Regions from separate parts of the Synechococcus sp. RS9916 genome, predicted to be linked through region 1. Evidence: predicted binding sites of a transcription regulator. Region 1 holds the regulator's gene; each other region holds the start of a gene.
The links. The regulator NtcA, encoded in region 1, controls nitrogen genes in cyanobacteria. The targets are predictions, from matches to a motif close to GTANCNNNNGNTAC.

Region 1 (7,600 bases):
CGGAAGTCGGTGTGGGCAGCAATCGCCTCAGGTTGCTGATGCCCCAGACCTTTATGAATGAGAGTGGTCGTTCGATTCGGGCTGCTCTCGACTGGTTTGATCTCTCCTCAGATCAGGTATTGGTGCTTGTCGATGACATGGACCTTCCGTTGGGGCGGCTGCGGTTGCGTGCCAAAGGAAGTGCCGGTGGCCATAACGGGCTCAAGAGCACGATTCAGCATCTGGGAACCCAGGAGTTCGCGCGCTTACGGATTGGTATTGGGGCTCCCGGTCGATCGGCGGAGGAGCGTCGTGCTCGCACGGTGTCCCATGTGTTGGGCAGTTTTCATCAGGCGGAGCAGTCCCTGCTCAAGGACGTGTTGGATGAAGTGTTGCGGGGTGTCGATCTGATTCAGCGTCAAGGCTTGGAGCGGGCAGGCAACCGCCTCAATGGACTGAATCTGGCTCCGGAGGAGCCTGCGTGACCCCTCTCCCAGTTACCACGGCCCATCTGCGCGTGCTGAGGCAGAGCTTCCAGGACAAGTGCCTGGAAGGTGAAGTCAGTGCCGGTGGCTTCAACTGGCAGTTTTGCTGGACATTCGAAGGGGGCGAACTCACGGTGGAGCCTTCGTTAGGCCGGGCGTTGATCCAGGACGCCCTGCTGCGGTTTTTGGTGAAGGCCGACTATCACCTGGAAGCAGGAGGCGATTACACCTTCACCGTGCGGGCACGGTTCTGAGTCCAGGTCCTTGTTGGGGAGGATGGCTCCAGGTCAAGGGATGAGGGAGCTGATCTTCCAGCAAGACCAGCGCCGCGATGCCGTCCAATTCGCCGGGGGGGAGCTGGAGGCCCTTGGGCAAGAACCGCCGCCACCCGCGAGCGGGCCAGATTTGCCAGTAACGGTCTCTGGCGCGCAGGGTCGTGCCCGCTTCCTTCACGATGCGCATTGGAGCGAGGTGTTGGAGTTGCTGCTGCCATGCCTTGCTGGAGGTGCCATCGCCGATCACCAAAGCTTCCAGGGGTGTGTGTTGGTGCCACCGCTCCAGTTGGGTGCGAGTGTCGTCTGCAAGCACCACGAGGGCATCTTTGATTTCACCCTGGCTGCAGTCAGCCAGCACAAGGCCGCATTTGCTGCGACCGGGATCAACTGCAGCGACCATGCCGCGAAGGGGTGGCTGAGTTCGCTCAGTTACGGCGTTCATTGATGCGCGCTTGGGGAATGGTGCCGACCGGCTCGATCCGCACGATCACCGGATCTGCGGTGTCGCTGCGTTGATTGGCAATCACCTTCAGTTCGATGCGAGAGGGAGAACGACGCAGCAGCGTGCTGCCGAGTTGGTTCAGGGCATTGGTATCGAACTGCAAGCCTTGCACCAGCGACCCGCGTCGCTGCGCTTCAGCGAGAGCCGATGCCAGCAGTAGGTTGAGGCGGTTGCGCACGGCTTCGCTGTTGGTTTCATCCCGTTCCAGCGCGGTTCGGGCCAGCACCGCATCGCGTTGCACCACGGTGGTGTTAGGTCTGACTTCCGGGAAGGCGTAGACCACTTCCTCTCCCAGCAACACATTGGCTGCCGAGCGGATGTTCACAACCCAGGTTCCCGGCTTTGTGATGGTGGACTCGAGGCGCTGGATGTCATTGCGGGGCACCAACAGGATCTGGCGGTCGGGGGTTTCCCCAGGGAGCACGCGTTGGTAGGCCTGGAGATTGGCTTCCCGCAGCAATTGGTCGATCACCTGTTTGGCCTGGTTGGGACGATCCAAACGGAGCGTGGCGGTCGCTAAGGGCTGGCCGCTGCTGAGCACCACATTGCCGAGGCGCAGAGCGAGTCGCTGCTGTTCCAATTCGCGCAGTTCGGCTTCGCCCTTGCTGATGCGTGATCGCACGTCGGCCAGCTCGTTCTCTGTGCGCTGGATTTCTGCATCGCGGGCCTGGACATCCCGGCTGAGGCGCTGTCGCTCAGCTTCAAGCCGTTGCCGTTCTTTCTGCAGGGGCACCAGGGTTTGGCGCAGTGCATCGGCTTTCGCTTTGGCTGTTGTGAGATCCAGGCGGGCCTGCTCACTTTCCCGCTGGGCTTGGGAGAGAGAGCGGGCTGCTCCGGCCTGGGCTTCACGGCTGCGTTCCAGTTCGCTGCGGCTGATGCGCAATTTCTCTTGAAGCGCATTGAGCTCAAACAGACCGACCCGCAGTTGACGACTCACCAGCAGCAGCAATCCCAGCGAGAGCGCTGAAATCAGGCTGCCGGTCAGCACTGTGATCACCACAGCGGTGCTGCGGGGGCGAAGGCCCAACAGGCTGAGGCGCGCCTTTCCAACGCTGGACCCCAGACGATCGCCCAGGGTGGAGAGGACTCCACCAAGGACAAGCAGGATCAGGATCAGCAGCCAGCCGGTCAACGTCGTTCAGCGGTCGGGAAACGCTCAGGCCAACCGGCGACCATTGTCACCTGAAGATCCCTCAGCTGAACTTTTTGGCCAGCGCGATCGGATCCAACACCGTGATTTTTTTGCGGTCAATCTCCACCAGCCCGGCGTTGCGGAGATCGCCCAGCAGGCGAGTGATGGTGACGCGAGTCGAACCGATGGCTTCGGCGATCGCTTGATGGGACAGGCGCAGATCGATGGTGATCCCGCGATCGCCTGGCACGCCGAAATCTCTGCAGAGCACCAGTAGAAAACTCACCAGTCGCGACGACATGTCGCGGTGGGTGAGGGTCTCGATCATCGTTTCGGTCTGCAGAATCCGGCTGGAGAGGCCCTGCAATAACAGCAACCCCACACTCGCGTCCGCTTCGATCGCCTGACGTACGGATGCGGCGGGGGCTGTCAACATCTCCACGCGGGTGAAGGCCACGGAGTGATAGAAGCGATCGGAGCGATGGCCGGTCAGCAACGACAGCACACCGAACAGGCTGTTTTCCCGCAGCAGCGCCACGGTGATCTCTTCCCCTGACTCGTAAACCCGCGACAGGCGCACAGCACCGCGACGGATCAGGTACACCCGCTCTGCAGGATCTCCAGGGAAGAAGATCGTTTTATTGCGCTCCACCATTTCCGAGGTAGCGCCATCCAGTCCACGGATCACATCCAGGAGGGTGCGCTCCTTCTTCTCGGGGGTGTTCACCAGGGTCATCGGTCCCGGTACTGGAGTAACGGTACGGCTGAAGCCGTGCATGACTCCCGGCATGGATGGCTTTGCAGGTGACTGGAAGTTACGGATCAGTTCCGTAGTGCCGTGTAGCAACCATCACGAAATCGAGCGATTACGGAGCGCCTGGCGCTGGCTGTCCATCAACTGCTGCAGGCCTGGTTCAGCCAGATCCAGCAGGCCATTGAGTTCGCTACGGCTGAAGGCTGCTCCCTCGGCAGTGCCCTGGATCTCCAGCAGATGCTGGTGCTCGTCCATCACCACATTCAGATCCACATCCGCACGGCTGTCTTCGCTGTAGTCCAGATCGAGCAGTGGGGCGCTGTTCACCAGGCCCACCGAGACGGCGGCCACCTGCTTGGTGATGGGTTGGCGCGTCACCAGTCCCTGCGCCAGCAGTTGGTCGCAGGCGTGCTTCAGCGCGACCCAGGCCCCTGTGATGGATGCGGTGCGCGTGCCTGCATCGGCTTGGATCACGTCGCAGTCGATCAACAGGGTGTTTTCTCCCAGGGCTTCCATGTCGATGCAGGCCCGCAGGCTGCGGCCGATCAGCCGCTGGATTTCCTGGGTTCGCCCCGAGAGCTTGAGCAGTTCCCGGTTTTGGCGCTCGGGGGTGGAACCCGGCAACAGGCGGTATTCGGCACTCAGCCAGCCTTTGCCTTGTCCTTTCCGCCAGCGGGGCACGCCCTCCTGGTGACAGACGCTGCAGAGCACGGCCGTGCGCCCCGTGCGCACGATCAGGGAGCTTATGGCGAAGCCCATCGGATCCCAGTTGATGGCAAAGGGGCGAAGGTCTGCGGCGCTGCGGCCGTCGTTGCGCTCCTCGCCAGGCGTTGAGTGGGTGCCGCTGCTGCTGAGGCTGGTCATGGCGTTGTGGGGCGCAGGCGTGAATGGTCTGAGCCTGGCAGGGGCCGTTTGCCGGTTTCCACAGCCGCATGGGGAGAGAAGGGTGTCGGTCGACACCGTGACACCAGGGATAGTGTCAAAAGGCTTGTGAACTGATCCGGCGGCGCTAGGTTTGAATCCAGCGGGTCACCCCCGGACGCACGAGCTCTTGATGACAGCAAGCCTCAGCACCAGTCACCGTCCCGGCGAGGTCCGCAGCGCAGATCACCGGACACTGGAGCGTGCAGGTCTGCATCCTCTGCCTCAGCTGCCAGCTCGCCCTCCCCTGCATCTGGTGTCTCCAGAGGGGCAGCTGCAGGTGCATACCGCTCCCTATCGGGGCAGCTTTGCTTCCGTTTTGAGCCAGGCCCTGCGTGCTGCAGGTCTCGGCAGCCGGGTGATGGTGGTGCAGTTTCTCAAGGGAGGGGTGGCTCAGGGGCCTGATCGCCGCCTCACCCTTTGTGGCCGGCTCCAGTGGTTGCGGCCTGATGTTGCTTGCTGTCTGGCCGAGCCCGCTTCGGAACAGGAGCCAGACACCCTGGCTGCAGTTCAGGCCCTCTGGGCTGAGTGCCGTTCCCAGCTCCTGAATGGTGAGCTGGATCAGCTGGTGATGGATGAACTTGGGCTCGCTGTGGCCCTTGGCTACCTCGATGAGCAGGACGTGCGCAGCACCCTGGAGCAGCGGCCAGGATCGATGGATGTGATTGTCACGGGGCCTGCCATCCCAGACTCTCTGATGGACATGGCTGACCAAGTCACCGAATTGCGCCGGGGTTTCTAATGCTCAAGAACGACCGCTGGATCACCGAGCAGGCCAATGCCGGAATGCTGGAGCCGTTCCAGTCGGGACTGGTGCGTCACCTTGATCCTGAGCAGCGGCAGCATCCTGTTCTCAGTTTTGGTTGCTCGTCGTATGGGTACGACCTGCGCCTGTCACCCCAGGAATTCCTGATCTTTAAGCACGTGCCCGGCACGGTGATGAATCCCAAGCGATTCAATCCCGCCAACCTCGAGCCCACCGAGCTGCATCGCGACGAAGACGGCGACTACTTCATCCTTCCGGCCCATTCCTATGGCCTCGGTGTGGCCCTGGAAAAAATGAAGGTGCCGCCCAACATCACGGTGATCTGTCTCGGCAAGAGCACCTATGCCCGTCTCGGCATCATTGTGAATACAACGCCTGCTGAAGCCAGCTGGGAGGGGCATCTCACCCTGGAGTTCAGTAACAGCTCCGGTGCTGACTGCCGCATCTATGCCAACGAAGGCATCTGTCAGTTGCTGTTTTTTGAGGGTGATCCCTGCGACACCACTTACAGCGACCGTCAAGGCAAATACCAGCATCAGCCCGAACGGGTGACCCTGGCTCGGGTTTAACGCAACCTCGGCAAACCAATCGGATCGATTCGCTTGGCTCAGGGAGCCAAGCGCGCTTTGTGCAACCTGGTTTTTTCATACCAAGCAGCGAATTCAGGCGCCCAGCTCTGCAGGTGGGGCCACATCAGGTCGCATAACTCGCGAATTTCCTGCTGGGCATCGAGCTTGGCCCGCAGATCCATGAAGTGCAGAAAGGCCCGCAGGCTGAAGCTCACCACGAAATGCTGGCGATAGTCGAAGGGAAGAATGCCTCGGGCATGCTCTTCTGCGAAGCCGGCATTGAGCAGGTCGCGGTAGCGCTCCGCTGCCTGCTGACAATGGGCGAGATCCTGTTGGCGTAGTTCTTCGCTGTAGAGATATTTCTTGCCCTGGCGATCGCTGTAGGTGCCCACGGGGCGCAGGTAGAAGACCTCTTCAAGAGGCAATTCACCGTTGGCTGCGCGGCAGATCCGCTCGCCCGTGTAGCGCATCGACTGCACATCGAAGCTCACCCCCACGCGGTGGGTGCGGGCTTGCTGCATCACGGAATGGGGAAACCAGCCCACGTTGAGAACGATCTGGGCGTGCTCGAGCGGCCCGTAATGGCCTCGCTCACCGGCGAGGAGGCGCTTGACGCAGATCTCGCCTGCCTTGGTTTCATCAGGCCATTGCTCACGGTCCCCCGCGACGAATCCCTCGCTGTAGTCCTGATGCATGCCGGCATACACGCACTGCTGGGGGTTGGGTGTGGCGGCAATCAGGTCGACCCGGAAGCGGGGATCCATGGCGTTGCGACGTGTGGGTTGACGGGTGTGGGCTGATCATGCCCGGATCCTTCAGCCGTGGCTGCGCGGACCGGCACTGGTTGGCGTGGCTGTAGCAATGCCATCGCCGTCTTCGAGACGGCTGACGCTGCCGATGCCGGCGAATTGAGGCAAGGGCGTATTGGCAATCAGGGCCGTGCTCAGGGCTTCCAGTTGTTGGGGTGTGCGCACGCCGAGGGAGCGACCGCGCAGGCTGCCATCGGCAGCGAACAGATTCAGTTGCGGGATGCCGTTGACCTCATAACGGTCAATCAGGTCTTGCCACTGGGGGTTGTCGATGTTGACCAGCACCACATCCATCTGGCCGTTGGTGCGGCGTTCGGTTTCGAGCATGGCGGGGGCCATCTCCCGGCAGGCTTCACACCAGTCGGCATAGAACTCGAGCATGGTGGGTTTCTGATTGCTCAGGGCGACTTCTGGGGCCAGAGAGCGCCGGGCCAATTGGTCCATCGGTGATTCAGCCGATAGGCCATTGCGCAGCAGGAAGAGCACCACCGCCAACACCAGCGCCGTCACCACCAACAGGCCTTTCTGGAGCCCGCTGAGACTGCTGGAGGCACTGTTTGCAGGCATGCCGCAGATCAAAGATGAGTCGTCACTCTGGCAGGCCTGCACGGCTGGCGTTGCTAGCGTTTTTTTAGGCACTACTGCTGCTGCAACTGCTGCTGATGCCGCTGCTGAGATTTCTGTTGTTGCCTTTCCGCGCGCCGTTGGTGCTGCTGCTGTTTGCGGTGGCCACGGTGATGGGGAACCACTGGACGGTGTTTCAGCAGCAGCTGTTGCAGAGCAATGGCCTTGATGCGCCTGTGTTCTGGACCGTTGAGGTGTTGCAGGCCCTGGTGGTGGTGGTGGTCTGCACCATGCCGGATCTGTTGCTGCGTCAGATCTCGATGCTGATGGCCTCGAGTCGGGTGTTCAGCCTGGTGGTGACGCTGCTGTTGGTGATCACCAGCGGCCTCTATTTGCTTCAGCTGAAGCTGCTGGCGGATGTGTTGATCCTGGCGTCGGCAGTGCTGTTGGCTCGGCTTGATCTCACACGCATCCGGGTGGTGCCTTCGCCACAGGTGATGGCGTTCTGGATGGCTGTGATTGTGTTGGCTGGGATCTGGCTTGGCCACAACCTGCCGATTCCCCTGCTGATGCAGCCGGCATCCGTTCCGATCTGATCCCGAAGGATCAGTCGCCGACGACATCACTCAGCCGGAGCAGGGTGCTTCTTCGGCGTGGAGGTAGGCCCAGAGATTCCCGAGCACTTTTTTGGTGTAGATCCGCGTCTCGGGGTAAGGAATCCGTTCGGCCCAGAGCTCAGGGTCCTGCTGCAGTTCTGGTGTGCGCCAACCGCCAGCTGCACCGGGGCCGGCGTTGTAGCTCGCCACCGTGAGCCAGGGATTGCCATCCCATTGCCTCAGCAACT
Region 2 (7,600 bases), 1.4 Mb from region 1:
TCGTAAGCCAGTGGACAACATCCTCGGCAGCGCTGATCCTGGTGTTGACGACATCTGAGATCACCTGCTTTACCCCCTCTACCCACTTCAAGCTGATGACTGACCCCAAGCACTGAAGACCAAGAGCTGAGCCTGGATCAGCTGAAGGATGCTTCTGGGGGATCCACAGGTACCGAGTACGGTCTTATCGGTGCGTTGATTGCTATGGCGCGAGGCGGTAGTGTCCAGAGCACTAGTCTCCCTACTGAAAAGAATCAGAATATTGTCATCAGAGAAAATGCCAACGTTCGCAATAATGACATCACAGGGGATAGTCCTGATCGGTGAAGGAGGACTTCATCAGCAGCGCTAGTTCTGGTGGTGACGACATCTGATCACCTGCTGCCAAAACGATCATCAGCCCCCGTCACGAGCGGGGTTTTTATTGCCTGCCGACAACATCCTCCCACTGAATCGTTCGAACTTCAATTAAGCACTGCGCCCGTTTTGAACATGGCTTGCGATGCAGGGGGCGAGAACGCCTGCAGAACATTGCGCAGCCTGCTTGGCTCCAAGAAATACGACCGAGAGAACAAGTCCTGATCAGGAATTGCCCGTAAAAAATTGCAGTAATGAATCACTTCCTAATCCCTTTAGTGAATGAAGGAGGTCAAGGCGTGAAGCTCCAGACAGTGTTCGCCGCACTTATTTAGCGTATCGCGAGGAAAAGTTCATGCAGTCGGGAATTTTTATGGGCGCCTTAATGGGCAGGCTTCGAATGTGGTGGCTCCACTAATTGATGCGAATGCAGCTTCTAAGGCTTTGTTTTTGCCCTCATCGTCTTTCTTTGTCATGAAAACCATGGAGACTTCCCCCACCATGTCGGCGGTGATGTATTCACCTTGGTATAAGGCACATAAAGCAGCTAGCCCTCCTTTGGCATATCCGTAATTGAAGTCGTAATCGTCTGCTTCGGCGCTTTTGGGGCAAGCGTTCGGCAAGATCGCTAAGACGTTAGCAATGATAAAAGCTCTGATTCTCATTTCCCTTTTGGTTGCATTGAGCTGCTGTTCAGCCTAGATCCCTTCTCGTTGGTAGGAGAGCTCCTGCAGGTGTGATGGTTCCATCTGGCGGGTGGTAGCGGGCAGATTCAGCGAGACAAGTTCAGATCAGAGCTTCATTGGCGTGGGTGATCAGTTTTGTTACCGCCTTTGCTACTGCAGCGGTTTGTAGGCACCGTTGGGTTCTAGTTGCAGCAATGATTCTTAGGGATTGTTAAGTCTGCATTGCATGCAGGGGGCAGGAGTTCGACTCCCTTTAGCTCTATTAAACAACAGCCCAATCACTGACTGGTTTTTTGTGTCTGGGCTTCAGAGCAAAAGCAGGTCCTGACTGCTGCCATCGAAAAAGCGGCAGCAAGCTAGCTTTGGCTATTTCGAGATACCTGGATAGGTGGCTGTTTCACCACCTTCGCTTTTGGCAGACTGTCTTGTAATGGTCAACGCAACCGCCTTGCAATGGATCCATATCCCTATTACGGAGGACCAACCAGCAGAACGGTCAAGCCTGGGGTCAGAAAAATAGCGCGCACGATCATCCTGATCAATGTCGGGATTTTCGTTGTTGCATTCGCCCAAGTTGGAGCACTTGGAGAAATCATTTTCGCAGCAACGGCAATTGCAGCTGGTATTTATGTGATCTATCGAATCCTCCGATACCAAGGTCGGAAACAAAATCAACTCACCATCCGCCACACGCCACCGCCGCCACCGAATCACGAGATTTCGCGCTGATTCCCTCAGCAATACACCAAGGTCTATGAGTGGAGCCGCCCTCGTCGAGCAGAGAGAGGCCCGCTCAATGAACGCCGTTAGGGACCCACTCTGCATCCAACTGCCTTGTTCGTCAGCGGCTTCATTGGCCTGGCTCAGCCGGGTTGTGACCTTTCTCGCAGGCATGAACCCGTGCGCAACTGTTCACCAGGAACTGAGTCAATGCGCTTAATCACTCATGTATCCTCCTGAACACTTGAGCCATAACAAAGGAGTCCATTAGCGGGAGTGATACGGCGTCACAGCCTTGAGAAAGCACAGACAGAGCTGAGCCATCCCTGGGGGGAGGGATGGCTTTTTTGTGTCTCACTCTTGCTCAAGAGTCCGGCCACGTTCCTAGCGGGATCGCAGGCAATAAAAAACCCCGCCGGTGGCGGGGTGAAGATGGCTTGATCCAGTTTTGATCACTTCTCGAAGCGAGCACCGCGATAAGTCCCAACACGATGGGTGTTGGTGACCACACCCTTGTGCTGTCCGTAGTGCTTGCCGCGATAGGTGAGCGTCACGGTTCCAGCGGCTGGAGCGTTGTGCTGTGCGTACTGCTGGCCGCGATAGGTCAGAGTCATTTGAGGTTCCTCGAAGCAAGTTCAGGTCCCCGTTCCATGGCCTGAATCGAACTGCGCCTCCCGGCAAAGGGAGGTGAACGTTGTTGGTAGTGGTTGCTACATCTCTTTTATAGGAGCAGTGCCAACTCCTGTGTCGTTCAGCCAGATACACAATCTGGTTTTTGCTGAATCAAGAGTTTCTTCACTTGGTGATGTTCCCGATCTCAAGTCGTCAGCACCTTGGCTGACAGCGCACCCAGCCTGTTTTTTGCAGGTTGATCCAGGCCTCGATGGCGTTGTGACGCAGCATTCGTCTGACGACCGCTTGGCCACCACCGCGAAGAGGGCGTGTCTCGACCTCAACCCACTTGCCATGCGCTGATGGCAGCGTGTTGCGGAAGCAGACCATCAGTTGTTCCTGCTCGTTCAGCAGCCAGCCTTCCCCTTCTTTCTGCGGGTGACGGTCAACAAGTGGCTGATTCTTCTTTGGCATCAGAATCCCTTGTAAATACTGGAGAGCTGAGGGGGTTGTACCACTTGAGTACCGCTTGTGGTGGTACCAGTACCAACTACATCAGTCGTCTGGATCCAGCTCAATGATGGTGTCTGCGACTGCCTTGGCAACGCGGCCCTGCCATCGGGACTGATCCTGGGCTTCGCGGGCGGTTCTAACACCATTGACTTCAGCAAGTGCGCGGGCGGCGTCGGCACACCAGTTCTCTGCCTGGCAATCCCTCCAGAGCTGCACTGATCGGCCTCTTCCTGATCTTGGCGCTGTATCTCACGCCTCAACGCTATGTAGGCCTTCTCTTCCTCTGTGAGTGGTCTCACTGGCTTGCTCCTAACCATTCACGGGCGGCTTGGAGTAGCGCCTGTTGCACTGAGAGGCCTCGTACTGCAGCCATTGCTCGAAAGTTGCGGATCAACTCGCGATCAGAATCTTTAGTGCAAGTGGCCGACAGACACAGCGGACGTGGTCGGCTAAGAATGCGGCGGCTCATTTCTCCTCCCAAGGCGTGTGGATCGGGGGCCTTGAGGTATCTGGCCGCTCGATGACCTTCACTGCGTCGATCGCAGCCTGACGAACGATCAATCTGGTGTATGGGGCCGTGCGGAACGAGACCTCACCACCGCAAGGCTCAGTACCCTCTGATACCTGTATCCAGCGATCGCCTAAAAGGATTGCGCTAACAGTTGAATAGTCAGTCATTTCGCCAGGCTCCGCGATACACAGAAGCTGACTAAAAAAGTGAGCGCGAAGTATCCAACCAGTAAAAAGATTGGTTCCAAAGCCGTATCTCATGCTGCAGGTTTTAGGGTTCCAAGAGCAGCATGAAAAATTGCGGCGCCTAAGCCACTAGTGCAGCAAAGAAGGGGATATGATCATTCAATTTGCATCTTCGAATGATCTTCCAATAAACCTGCCGCTATCGCTTTTCTCAGCTGCTGCTTACGAAGATCCCTCTGATGGCCAGTAACAAACTGCTCATAAAGACCACGCCAGCTTTTCAAACATGCCTGTTCTACGAGGAAATCAATTCGCTTGCAGCATTGATCAATATCGAGGCCTATTCGTAGCTCTGTACCGCCAAGCCAACCCTCGCCAATGCCAGCCGCATCAATATCGTTCTTTGTAGGAAAATTTTCAAGGGTCTCGTAAAGCATTACCTGCTCGATAACCCAACACTTTGCCCTGTTTAGGCCCTTGGCAAGACGGTAGTACTTCGTATAGTTTCCATAGCTTTTAATTCCTCTTATCTTGACAGTATCTACCGATATTCCGAACTTCTGAAGAGGGCCACCAGCTACCTCAACAAAGTAGAACTCACAGGCCGATTCTCTATGCGCCCTACTTCCCTTGAATCCCTGATATGTATCTCTACCACTACCCTCCCAGCAGCCACAAGAAGTGGTATGACCGCTTTCAAGTGCATAAGCACTCTTCACAGGGTGTCCCTTGGTGCCGCAGTCACAATCGCATAGGTAGTGGCTATCGGCACCATTGTTTCCAGGAATATATTTGTATCCGACAACAACCAACCTTCCAAACCGCTTGTCCTGCAACTGTTCAAATTTTGAGCTATTCCTTGAATGATTCTCCCTATTGCATACTTCACATCTGAGGCATCTTCCATGCTGGATGCTAATCCAATCCGTACTGTGGATTCTGCCGCAGTCACACTTGCATAAGGCAATTACAACTGGGGTTTTGCCTTTATTGCTTCTTCTTGTCGGATGACGCGAAAAGGACAATACCGTCAAGAATCCATTAGGATGCTTAAAGCCAATATTACGCTTATTGGCCTCTATTTCTCTCATATCAAACATGCACTGTTGCGAGCAAAACCTGCCTCTACCAGCTCTTATCCTGTTTTTACTGGTTTTGATGGGGGCCCCACAGGTTTCGCACTTGGTTATCACCTCTCCATAATTATCTGGATCTTCATAGAAACGGCATTTTCCACATGAGGTTGTATTGCCCTTTTTGACATTACGGACTTGAATGCGAAGCAAGTCTGGGTTACCACAGGCGCATTTAAAGAGGCCATACCTTGCTTTCTGCTTAGAAGTTGGCCTAGGAAAGTGCATCCCAAGGTCTTCAACAAGAGTAAGCCTTCCCACAGCAAGACTTTGATCAGATGGATGCATTCTTTCTAGGCGGATGAATGTCTATATGCATATTGAAGCTAATTCTAAATACGACATTAAGCCTCCCCCAAATGAGTGATATTTGAACGGAGTTTCTCCCTCAACTGAGGGATCCCAAAATCGCAATCAATTCAGCAGCCCTGGGTCGATTGTCTTGGCGGGGTATTGGTCCTCTCCCAGTGCTTCGCAGCAGATCTCGATCCTCTATCCACTGGTGCAGAACGTGGCCAATGGCTTGATCCCCGAAGATACCCAGGGCCAGCGTGCTGCGAAGCGCTACCTAAGGGAGATTGTCCCCCGTGCTGATGGCAGAAGTTGATCAAAAGAGTTCGTCGTCCTCACTGCTCGCGGTTTGATCGTCCCAGTTCCCAGCAGCCCATTGCGCGATCTCTTCCTGGCGCTTGCGCTCGTAAGCCTCGAAGCTTGATTCCAGTGGAGGATTGGATGCGATTTTTTCGGTCGACTCAGTAGCCGAAGTCTTTTGGGCGGCGATGTTTGCTCTGACCCTGGCCTCAACTTTTTGGAGGTTGGCCATGAGGTGCTCCTTGCCGTAGCTCCAGGTGAGGTAGTGCGAGACGTTGCAACCAGCAGCCTCGGCCCTCTGCGTGTAGTCGAGATACTCGGGATCGAGTGAGCTCTCATCGATGGCCTTCTGCTCGGGCACGATCGTGGCTGTGCTCACCTCCACCATCTGCTCAACAGGAGCGGGCTCAGTATCGGTAACGAACACCTCAAGGGTGCTGACAGGCAATGCTTGCTTCGGCTGCTCGTTATGAGCAATTTCTACTGTGGCCTGCTTCTTGATCGCTTTGTCCAGCGTGGGCTTCTCTGTCACCACGTCGGCAGCCTGCACTGGCTCCACCTGCTGAGGAACGGCGCCGAACCGCGCATGGGTTGCTGTGGTCGTTGAGAACGAAAGGATGTCCTGTACGGGTGTTAGTTCCCACCTCCATTGCCCACTTCCTGCCCAGCCAATCTTCCGTAGTCTCGCAAGCCTGTCCTTCATCGCTGAGTCGCTTAGGCCTAGCTGTTTAGCGAGTTCTTGGCGATTCCTGTAGTTGAAGTGGTTGTTGTCGTGGTTATTGCACAGTGCCGACAGCATCAGGTAGGTGGTCTTGTCGGCGTCGGTTACCTTCTCACCCTTGGAGTACTGAATTGCAAGAATTGCATCGTACTGAGGAGACCACGATGGATCACCCTCTCGGCGTGGGTGGTTGATAATTCTCGTCACTGTTAAACGTTTTGGCTAACCCCAGTTTACCGAGTGTGGTGGTGGGAATCTCCCCCCACTAATTTCTAGGTGGCGGGAATCTCCCCCCCAAGCGATACAACCTGTATACAGCTGAAGCACAACAAATTCAGATACGGGTGGGGGGTAACTCCCCCCAGTCAGTATTTGGGTGGGGGGTAACTCCACCCACCAGGCGGGGGGTAAATCCCCCCAACATTATATATAGATAACTACTAATATAAATCTATTAAACCCTCTATATAAATCTATTAAACATATGGGATCGGATTGAATCAGATCGCTTCGCTCTAACAGCCCAACAGCCAGCGATCGGTAAAATGGTTGAGTGAACGTTTTGGCGAACTTCACACTGTCCTGGTGGCAGACACGAAGGGTTAGCGGTTCATCCCCCGTTAGCCCTTTTGTTGTATCTGGGATCAGTAATTGGTTCCGATTACTTCTACCAATCAACGTAGTTGCAGTAGAACTTGATCCACATCCGAGCGCCCTTCTGACTGAGGTCGCCCTTTGTTGGTGACACACCTTCTACACAGGGCCCGACCACATACGTTCCCGATGATTCTTCAGGCCACTTAACAGAGATGTGCTTATTGCCATTGCTGTCTTTGGCTTGGCAGACGGTTACATCTGGTCCGATCGTGGCAGGCTGGGGTCCACACTGCGACGTTGGAAAAGGGTCTCCTGGCTCCCAGGCGAGGGCTGGGGTTCCGATTGCAGCTATAGCTAAACCCCCGATGATTCCCAGAGGATGGATTCTCATGGTGGCTGGTCTCATTGGATCTTTTTTATGTTAGCCAAGACCCACTTCTCAATTTTTTATTTCTACGATTTTTTCCCTGGTTGATCTCCAGCAGGCGTCCTAAGCCCCGTTAGCTGTATTTGTGGCAGGTAGATCGTAGAGACTGGTTGAGAGCCGTTAGAGGCGATTACAGGGCCCTCAGAGAGTCGATGCATCTATATATTCCATGAGGATGTTATGCAGTGGTCGAGATTACGGCTGGCAGGGGACCGCATTAAGCTGCAGTATGACTTGGTATTGGGTGAATGGTGATGGGGTGGAATGCGCCGACTCTCAATAGCTGTCAAGTTTTCTCAATAACAGATTGCGGGTTTGCAATATCAGAACTGCTAATCAATCGGCCACACTACGCAGCACATTGGCAGCGTAATCCTTGCCCCATGCACCACCCGCATCAGACAAGCAAGTTATTACTTAGCTGGTGGCCTGGAGGTACCGTCTGCAGTGCCACTTCCCAGTGCCTGACTGCCTTCTAGGCCTTCTGTGTAGCACAAGTGGCGGGCAGAATCAAGCCCCCTGAAAATTTTATAGAGAGTTCGTGATA
Region 3 (7,600 bases), 470 kb from region 1:
GCCGAGCGCCACGATCGCCAAAGCCAGAAAACGACCCAGCAGATTCAGCCTGAATTCAGACAGCACCGCAGGGGCCGCCACGATCGCGGCAATGATCACCACCCAAAGCAGAAGCTGACGCCAACGGCTCTGTTGAAGAAGGTTGAACATCTGATCAGGCCTCCACCATGCGTCCCTTCTGCGGGAACATTCCCGCAGGACGGAACTGCAAAAACGCCACGATCAGAGCGAAAATCATCACTTGAGCCATGCTTGTGGTCGCAAAGAAAGTCACGGCCTCCGACAGAGGAGCAGGCATGTCGGGCCAGAGCGTGAGCAAACGACCGGCCCCGATCAGATCCGTGAGCCAACCGATGGCGAAGGAGGCCAGCACCGTGCCGAACAAATTGCCGACGCCACCAAGCACCACAACCATGAAGCAGCCCACGATGTAAGAGCCACCAACATTCGGGCCGACGGACCCCAACAGGGACACAGCCACACCGGCCACGCCGGCCAACCCGGAACCAATGCCAAAGGTGAGCACGTCGACGGTGTCGGTGGGAATCCCCAGGCAGTCACTCATCGAACGGTTCTGGGTGACGGCGCGAATACGCATGCCCCAGACGCTGCGGTTCAGGAACCAGGTGACCCCAAGCACCGCCACGACGGTGACCGCAATGATCACCAAGCGCGGCACCGGGAAGGTCATGCCGACCAAGTCGATGCCGCCGCGCATCCACTGCGGGGCCGTGACATCCACATTGCGGGCATCCGCCTTCGCCAGCCGGCTGATCTGAGCAGCCAGCCCATTCGCCAGCACCACGCCACACAGGGCCGCGATGCCCCAACTTCCTGCACGCACGAGGCGTGAGCGAGGGCCGTCCAACCAACGATCCGGGAGGAACAACGGCAGCCCGAAGCCCAGCACAAGGGCAAGAATCAATCCAGCCGCGCTGGCCATCGGGACGCTGCGCACGAACTGCTGAAGGATCAAGCTGACCCCCCAGGTCGCCAGCAACGTCTCCAAGGGACTGCCATACAAACGGCGAATCACCGTGCGTTCCAGCAGCACTCCCACAACGCCACTGACGATGAAGGCAACGGGAATCGCCACCAACACATAGAGGTTGTAGAGAGGCGCCAAGGCGGGCAGCTTGAAAATCAGCTGCACCACAAAGGTGGTGTAGGCCCCGAGCATGATCAGCTCACCATGGGCGAGGTTGATCACACCCATCAGGCCAAAAACAATGGCCAGTCCAAGGGCGGCCATCAGCAGCACTGAGCCGATGGCGACGCCGTTGAACAGGCTTTCAAAGAGCAGTTGCACGACGGCTGAAACGAAGCGTTCAGGAAAACCACAAAAGGAGGAGCCCGAAAACGGGCCCCTCCATTCCGGAAAGATTCAGGCTTTGATCAGAGGATCAGAGCTTGTACTTGCCGCCCTTAGAGGCATCAGTCCAGTCGCAGGCGAAACCGGTGGAATCAGGGTGGATCTGGTTCCAAGCCTGAGGAGAGATGGGGCCGTCGGTCTCTTCAAGGATGGCGAACTGACCATCTTTGGTGATCTGACCAATCCGAACGGTCTGCGACAGGTGGTGATTCGGCATCACAGTGACCTTGCCCTGGGGCGCATCAAATTCGATGCCGACCAGAGCTTCACGCACCTTGTCGTTGTCGAAGCTGTTGGCCTTCTCGACGGCCTTCTTCCACAGGTAGACCATGTTGTAAGCCGACTCCTGAGGGTCAGCCACCTGACGATCGGCGCCGTACTTGGCCTTGAAGTCAGCAGCGAACTTCTTGGAAGCAGGCGTATCGATCGACATCATGTAGTTCCAGGCGCCGTAATGGCCCTCAAGGAACTCAGGTCCGATCGTGCTGATCTCTTCTTCCGCGATGGAATAGCTCATCACGTAGTAGCCGTTGGCAGGGGTGAGACCGGCGTCCTGAATCTGCTTGAAGAAGGCGACGTTCTGGTCACCATTCAGGGTGTTGATGATCACACCACCGTCAGGCAGAGCCTTCTTGATCTTGGCGATGATCGGAGCCACCTCGGTGTTGCCCAAGGGCAGGTAGTCCTCGCCGACCACCTTGCCGCCCAGCTGTTCAACCTGAGCTTTGGTGATGGTGTTGGAGGTGCGGGGGAAGACGTAGTCCGAACCCACAAGGAAGAAGGGCTTGCCAGCGGCAGGCGACTTCTCATACATGAACTTGGTGGCAGGCTCCGACTGCTGGTTCGGAGTCGCACCGGTATAGAAGATGTTGTTGGAGCACTCCTGACCCTCGTACTGAATCGGGTAGTAGAGGAAGGCGTTCTTCGACTCGTAGACCGGCAGCATCTCCTTACGGCTCGCCGAGGTCCAGCCACCGAAGACGACAGGCACGTTGTCCTGATCGATCAGCTTCTTCGACTTCTCAGCGAAGGTGGGCCAAGACGAAGCGCCGTCTTCGACGATGGTTTCGATGGTGTATTTCTTGCCGTCAACTTCAACACCACCGGCGGCGTTGATTTCTTCAATCGCCAACTCTTCAGTGTCGACAAGCGTCTTCTCGGAGATCGCCATCGTGCCGGTCAGGGAGTGCAGGATGCCGACGGTGACGGTGCAGTTTTCGCCATTGGCATCGCACTTGGCGTTGGTGGCAGCTTGATCGCCACCGCCACAAGCCGTCACGGCAAGACCCAGCGAACCAGCAGCGAGACCGGCAAATAGACGCTTGGAAAGAGAGGAGCTCATTTAAATGCGCAACACAGTGCTGAACGGACGTCGAACGACGAACGAATCAAGACCATGGCCACGAGCTCAATTCGGAAATGTATCAACAGGAACATTTTCCCGAAAATTCCCGATCCGCGAGGCCAGTGGATTCAGCAGTTTGGTAAGTGCCGATACACAAAGTCAGCTACTCGCTCGAGGCCCTCACCACTTTGAAGATTGGTAAAGCACCAGGGACGCTCCCCACGCATGGCCAACGTGTCGTGCTCCATCACCGCGAGATCGGCTCCAACCAACGGAGCGAGATCAATCTTGTTGATCACGAGCAGATCAGATCGGGTAATGCCAGGCCCGCCTTTACGCGGAATCTTGTCCCCAGCCGCTACGTCAATCACATAGATGCAGAGGTCCACCAACTCAGGGCTGAAGCTGGCAGCCAGGTTGTCGCCACCGCTTTCCACCAGCACCAGATCCAGGCCCGGGAACTGGTCCTCCAACTCAGCAACAGCAGCACGATTGATCGAACAGTCCTCACGAATCGCCGTGTGAGGACACCCACCGGTCTCGACCCCGCGGATGCGCGCCGGCTCCAACGCCCCAGCACGGATGAGGAACTGGGCATCCTCCTGCGTATAGATGTCGTTGGTGACCACCGCCAGCTGCAGCTGATCACGCAGCCGCCGGCAGAGCGCCTCCACCAGCGCGGTTTTGCCAGAGCCCACCGGACCGGCGACCCCCAGGCGCAGCTTGCTGCCCATCAGCTTCGGAACAATCGGGAATACAACTCAGCATGAGCCAACTGGGCGAGGGATGCCCCCACGCCTCCGGTCCAGAGCTCGCGGGGATCCTGCCCCAACAGCTGATGCGCCTGATCCACGATCAACGGTAGAAGGCGCTGCTGCTGCACCTGGGCCCGGGTGGGACCCAGCGGCACCAGACGCACCGCCGCACTGAGCTGGTTGGCAACCCAGCCGTAGAGGTAACCCTCCACCATCTCCTGCACCGGCACGTTCAGGGAAACTGCCGCCCAAGCCCAAGCCGCCGGCCAAGCGAGAGGAACGCGCTCAGGCAATGGATGACCCATGTCGGCGAGCAACTGCAGCAAGGAACCCCCCATCTGCCGCTGCTGGGCCCGAACCTCCGCCGCTTCCCGCGTGGCCAAAAGCCAGCCATCAAGGTCGACGATGCGCCGGCAGACGGACTGATCAGTGGCGCCTTGCCAACGGTTCAGATCGTCAGCGAACAGCGACAGGGCCGCAGCCTCCACCCGCAACGTCCCCCGCTCCAGCTCGGCCCTCAACCACTGCTCGAGGGTCGCTTCATCCTTCAGGGCTCCAGCCTGAACCAACACCTCCAGTCCCTCGGAATAACTGAAGGCACCCACCGGCAGGGCCGGACTCACCAGCTGCAGTAAGGCGAGCGAGGTCATGAAGGCGCGTGGCTATGCGTGTGGTTATGGGTATGGCCACCGCCATAAGCCCCGCCCTCCGGCAGGAAGGGCCGTTCGCAGTGGCTCACCATCAGCCCCCGGCTCTCCAACATCTGCTGCAGCACCGAATCGTCCAGCAGCAACAATTCCCGCTCATGCAACTCAAGCGCCACGTGGCGATTGCCCAGGTGATAGGCCGCCTGCAGCAGCTCCAACGCTGAGGTGCCCTGCACCCGCAACAGGGGCTCAACTGCTGCCACCACCGCCACCTGCACGCCACCACCGCCATCCGTGAGCCGATCGCCAGGCTGCAAGGCCCCATCCCGTGGCAACTGCAGCAACACATCACGGCCACAAAGGGTGCGCCGGCGACCCCGCAGCACGGTGCGTTGCTCGGCCGTCAGCGGCAGTTGCAGGCCTGTGGGCTCTTCAGCGCCAGGAGGCGGTGACGACAAACGCCGCACGAGTTCAATCACCGCCTCAGCCATGGCCGCTCTCCGTCCAAGCCAAGAGTGCCTAGCCGATCGACCGGATTTTGGTGTGCGTTGCTACAGGCTGGCGCACCCACCGCCGCCGATGGTGATCTCTATGCAGCGACCCGATCCCTGGCACGGCCATTGCCAACTGCAGTTTCAGCACCACGGTGATCGCACCCGTCATCAGGGAGGCTGCAGCGCTCCTTTCAAGCTGCTGCGCGCTGAGCACGGCGCCGACGGACGCTGCGAAATGCCACTGCTGCATACAGCGGGCGGCCTGGTGGGCGGTGACCAGCTGAGCATCCACTTGGACCTTGGTCCAAACAGCCGCGGCCTGGTCACCAGCGTGGCCGCCCAGAAGGTCTATGGCTCCATCGGCCGCAGCCAGGTGCGTCCGGAGGGCAGCTGGGCCAGGCAACAGGTGGATTGCCAGCTGGCCCCTGGAAGCGATCTGGAATGGATGCCCCAAGAGCTGGTGCTCTACGCCGACGCGCTCTATGAACAGCACGTTCAAGTGCAACTGGCCGCCAACGCGTCGTTTCTCAGTGCCGAAATCGTTCGCTTCGGCCGCACCGCCGCCGGGGAAACACTGGCGGCAGGGCGGTGGCGCTCAAGCCTCGCCATCCAGCGCCTCAACGAGGATCCCCACGCGCCATCGCGGTGGGAACTGGTGGATCGGCTCGAACTCGGAGGTGCCGGCCTGAACGATCTGCACGGCCTGAACGGCCAGCCGGTGTTCGGCACATTGGTGTGGGCGGCCCCAACCCCGTTACAGCCCGACCAATTGGCGCAAATGTTGCGTGAGGCGCGAGCAGACCGCGAAGGCCTGGAAGGGACCATGCGCTGCAGCGTCTTGGGGCAGGGCCTTGTGGCCCGCTATGCCGGCCCCTCCAGCCGCGATGCCCGCTTCTGGTTCAGCCGCCTGTGGGAACGAACGCGCCACTTACGCGGCCTGAGCCAACCGCAGATCCCACGGGTCTGGCCCTTGCAGGAACAGCCCTTACGGCGATCAATGTCCACAATGAACACTGCACAAGCAACGCCAGCGACACACTGATAACGACCGAGGCTTCCCATGCATCTCAGTCCCCAGGAAAAGGACAAACTGCTGATCGTGACCGCAGCCTTGCTGGCGGAACGACGGCTGAACCGCGGCCTCAAGCTCAACCACCCGGAGTCCGTGGCCTGGCTGAGCTTCCTGGTGCTGGAAGGCGCCCGCGATGGCAAAAGCGTGGCAGAGCTGATGCAGGAAGGCACCACCTGGCTGCGTCGCGACCAGGTGATGGAAGGGGTCCCAGAGCTCGTGCACGAGGTGCAGATCGAGGCGGTCTTCCCCGATGGCACCAAGCTCGTCACCCTGCACGACCCGATTCGCTGAGGCAGAACCCATGGCACCTCTCATTCCAGGCGAACTGTTTTCCGAACCGGGTGAACTGGAGCTGAATGCAGGCCGACCCGTCACCACGGTGAGCGTCGCCAACAGCGGCGACAGGCCAGTGCAGGTGGGCTCCCATTTCCATTTCGCTGAAGCCAACGCCGCCCTGCAGTTCGACCGGGCCGCAGCCCGCGGTCAACGGCTCGACATCCCCGCCGGCACCGCCATCCGCTTCGAACCCGGTGACAGCCGCGACGTGAATCTGATTCCCTTCGCCGGTGCGCGGCGCGTCATCGGCTTCAACGGCCAGATCAACGGACCCCTCGACGCCTGACCCATGCCCTACCGCATCTCCCGCCAGGCCTACGCCGAGACCTACGGACCCACCACCGGCGACCGGGTTCGCCTGGCCGACACCGATCTGATTCTCGAAGTCGAGAAGGACTACACCGTCTACGGCGATGAGGTGAAGTTCGGCGGCGGCAAGGTGATCCGCGACGGCATGGGCCAGTCCCAGACCCCCCGCGCTGAGGGCGCCGTCGACACGGTGATCACCAACGCCCTGATCCTCGATTGGTGGGGCATCGTCAAAGCCGATGTCGGCCTCAAGGACGGCCGGATCGTGGGCATCGGCAAAGCAGGCAACCCCGACACTCAGGAAGGGGTGACGATCGTGGTGGGCCCCGGCACGGAAGCCATCGCCGGAGAAGGGCACATCCTCACGGCCGGAGGCATCGACACCCACATCCATTTCATCTGCCCCCAGCAAATCGAAACGGCGCTGGCCAGCGGCGTCACCACACTGATGGGCGGCGGCACCGGACCGGCCACCGGCACCAATGCCACCACCTGCACCCCCGGCGCCTTCCACATCGGGCGGATGCTCCAGGCCGCCGAAGGCCTGCCGGTGAACCTGGGCTTTTTCGGCAAAGGCAACGCCAGCACCCCGGAAGCGCTGGAAGAACAGGTGCGCGCAGGAGCCTGCGGCCTGAAGCTGCACGAAGACTGGGGCACCACACCCGCCACAATCGATGCCTGCCTGTCGGTGGCCGATCGGATGGACGTGCAGGTGTGCATCCACACCGACACCTTGAACGAAGCCGGCTTCGTGGAAGACACGATCGCCGCCATCAAAGGACGCACGATTCACACCTTCCACACCGAAGGCGCGGGCGGCGGACACGCGCCAGACATCATCAAGATCTGCGGCGAGGCCAACGTGCTGCCGAGCAGCACCAACCCCACCCGGCCCTACACCCGCAACACGCTCGAGGAGCACCTCGACATGTTGATGGTGTGCCACCACCTCGACCCGAAGATCCCTGAGGACGTGGCCTTTGCCGAATCACGGATCCGGCGCGAAACGATCGCCGCCGAGGACATCCTTCACGACCTCGGCGCCTTCTCGATCATCGCCAGCGACTCCCAGGCCATGGGCCGCGTGGGCGAGGTGATCACCCGCACCTTCCAGACCGCCCACAAGATGAAGGTGCAGCGCGGTGCCCTGCCGGAAGACTCCGCTCGCAACGACAACCACCGGCTGAAGCGCTACATCGCCAAGGTGACGATCAACCCGGCATTGGCCCACGGCATCAGCAGCGAAGTGGGATCGATCGAAACCGGCAAA

Region 2: RS9916_RS14120 (DUF4278 domain-containing protein) is a predicted target of NtcA. The motif match lies at 2,464-2,477, and genes of this name have one in related genera.
Region 3: urtA (urea ABC transporter substrate-binding protein) is a predicted target of NtcA. The motif match lies at 2,794-2,807, and genes of this name have one in related genera.

Annotation. Positions count from the first base shown of each region.
Region 1 covers NZ_DS022299.1:2,445,951-2,453,550, forward strand. The annotation lists gene pth (aminoacyl-tRNA hydrolase) at 1-464, shown strand, start outside; gene RS9916_RS12230 (DUF3146 family protein) at 461-718, shown strand; gene RS9916_RS12235 (hypothetical protein) at 696-1,139, opposite strand; gene RS9916_RS12240 (DUF3084 domain-containing protein) at 1,165-2,373, opposite strand; gene ntcA (global nitrogen regulator NtcA) at 2,435-3,109, opposite strand; gene rph (ribonuclease PH) at 3,224-3,991, opposite strand; gene RS9916_RS12255 (cob(I)yrinic acid a,c-diamide adenosyltransferase) at 4,182-4,790, shown strand; gene dcd (dCTP deaminase) at 4,790-5,383, shown strand; gene thyX (FAD-dependent thymidylate synthase) at 5,422-6,147, opposite strand; gene RS9916_RS12270 (thioredoxin domain-containing protein) at 6,199-6,759, opposite strand; gene RS9916_RS12275 (hypothetical protein) at 6,855-7,352, shown strand; gene RS9916_RS12280 (lytic transglycosylase domain-containing protein) at 7,383-7,600, opposite strand, start outside.
Region 2 covers NZ_DS022299.1:1,088,655-1,096,254, reverse strand. The annotation lists gene RS9916_RS15115 (hypothetical protein) at 729-1,022, opposite strand; gene RS9916_RS14420 (hypothetical protein) at 1,497-1,772, shown strand; gene RS9916_RS14120 (DUF4278 domain-containing protein) at 2,216-2,377, opposite strand; gene RS9916_RS05935 (DUF1651 domain-containing protein) at 2,589-2,849, opposite strand; gene RS9916_RS14415 (hypothetical protein) at 2,931-3,104, opposite strand; gene RS9916_RS14410 (hypothetical protein) at 3,740-5,005, opposite strand; gene RS9916_RS05915 (hypothetical protein) at 5,325-6,236, opposite strand.
Region 3 covers NZ_DS022299.1:1,974,392-1,981,991, forward strand. The annotation lists gene urtC (urea ABC transporter permease subunit UrtC) at 1-150, opposite strand, end outside; gene RS9916_RS10330 (branched-chain amino acid ABC transporter permease) at 155-1,309, opposite strand; gene urtA (urea ABC transporter substrate-binding protein) at 1,404-2,714, opposite strand; gene ureG (urease accessory protein UreG) at 2,846-3,451, opposite strand; gene RS9916_RS10345 (urease accessory protein UreF) at 3,451-4,122, opposite strand; gene ureE (urease accessory protein UreE) at 4,119-4,610, opposite strand; gene RS9916_RS10355 (urease accessory protein UreD) at 4,711-5,655, shown strand; gene RS9916_RS10360 (urease subunit gamma) at 5,674-5,976, shown strand; gene RS9916_RS10365 (urease subunit beta) at 5,987-6,307, shown strand; gene ureC (urease subunit alpha) at 6,311-7,600, shown strand, end outside.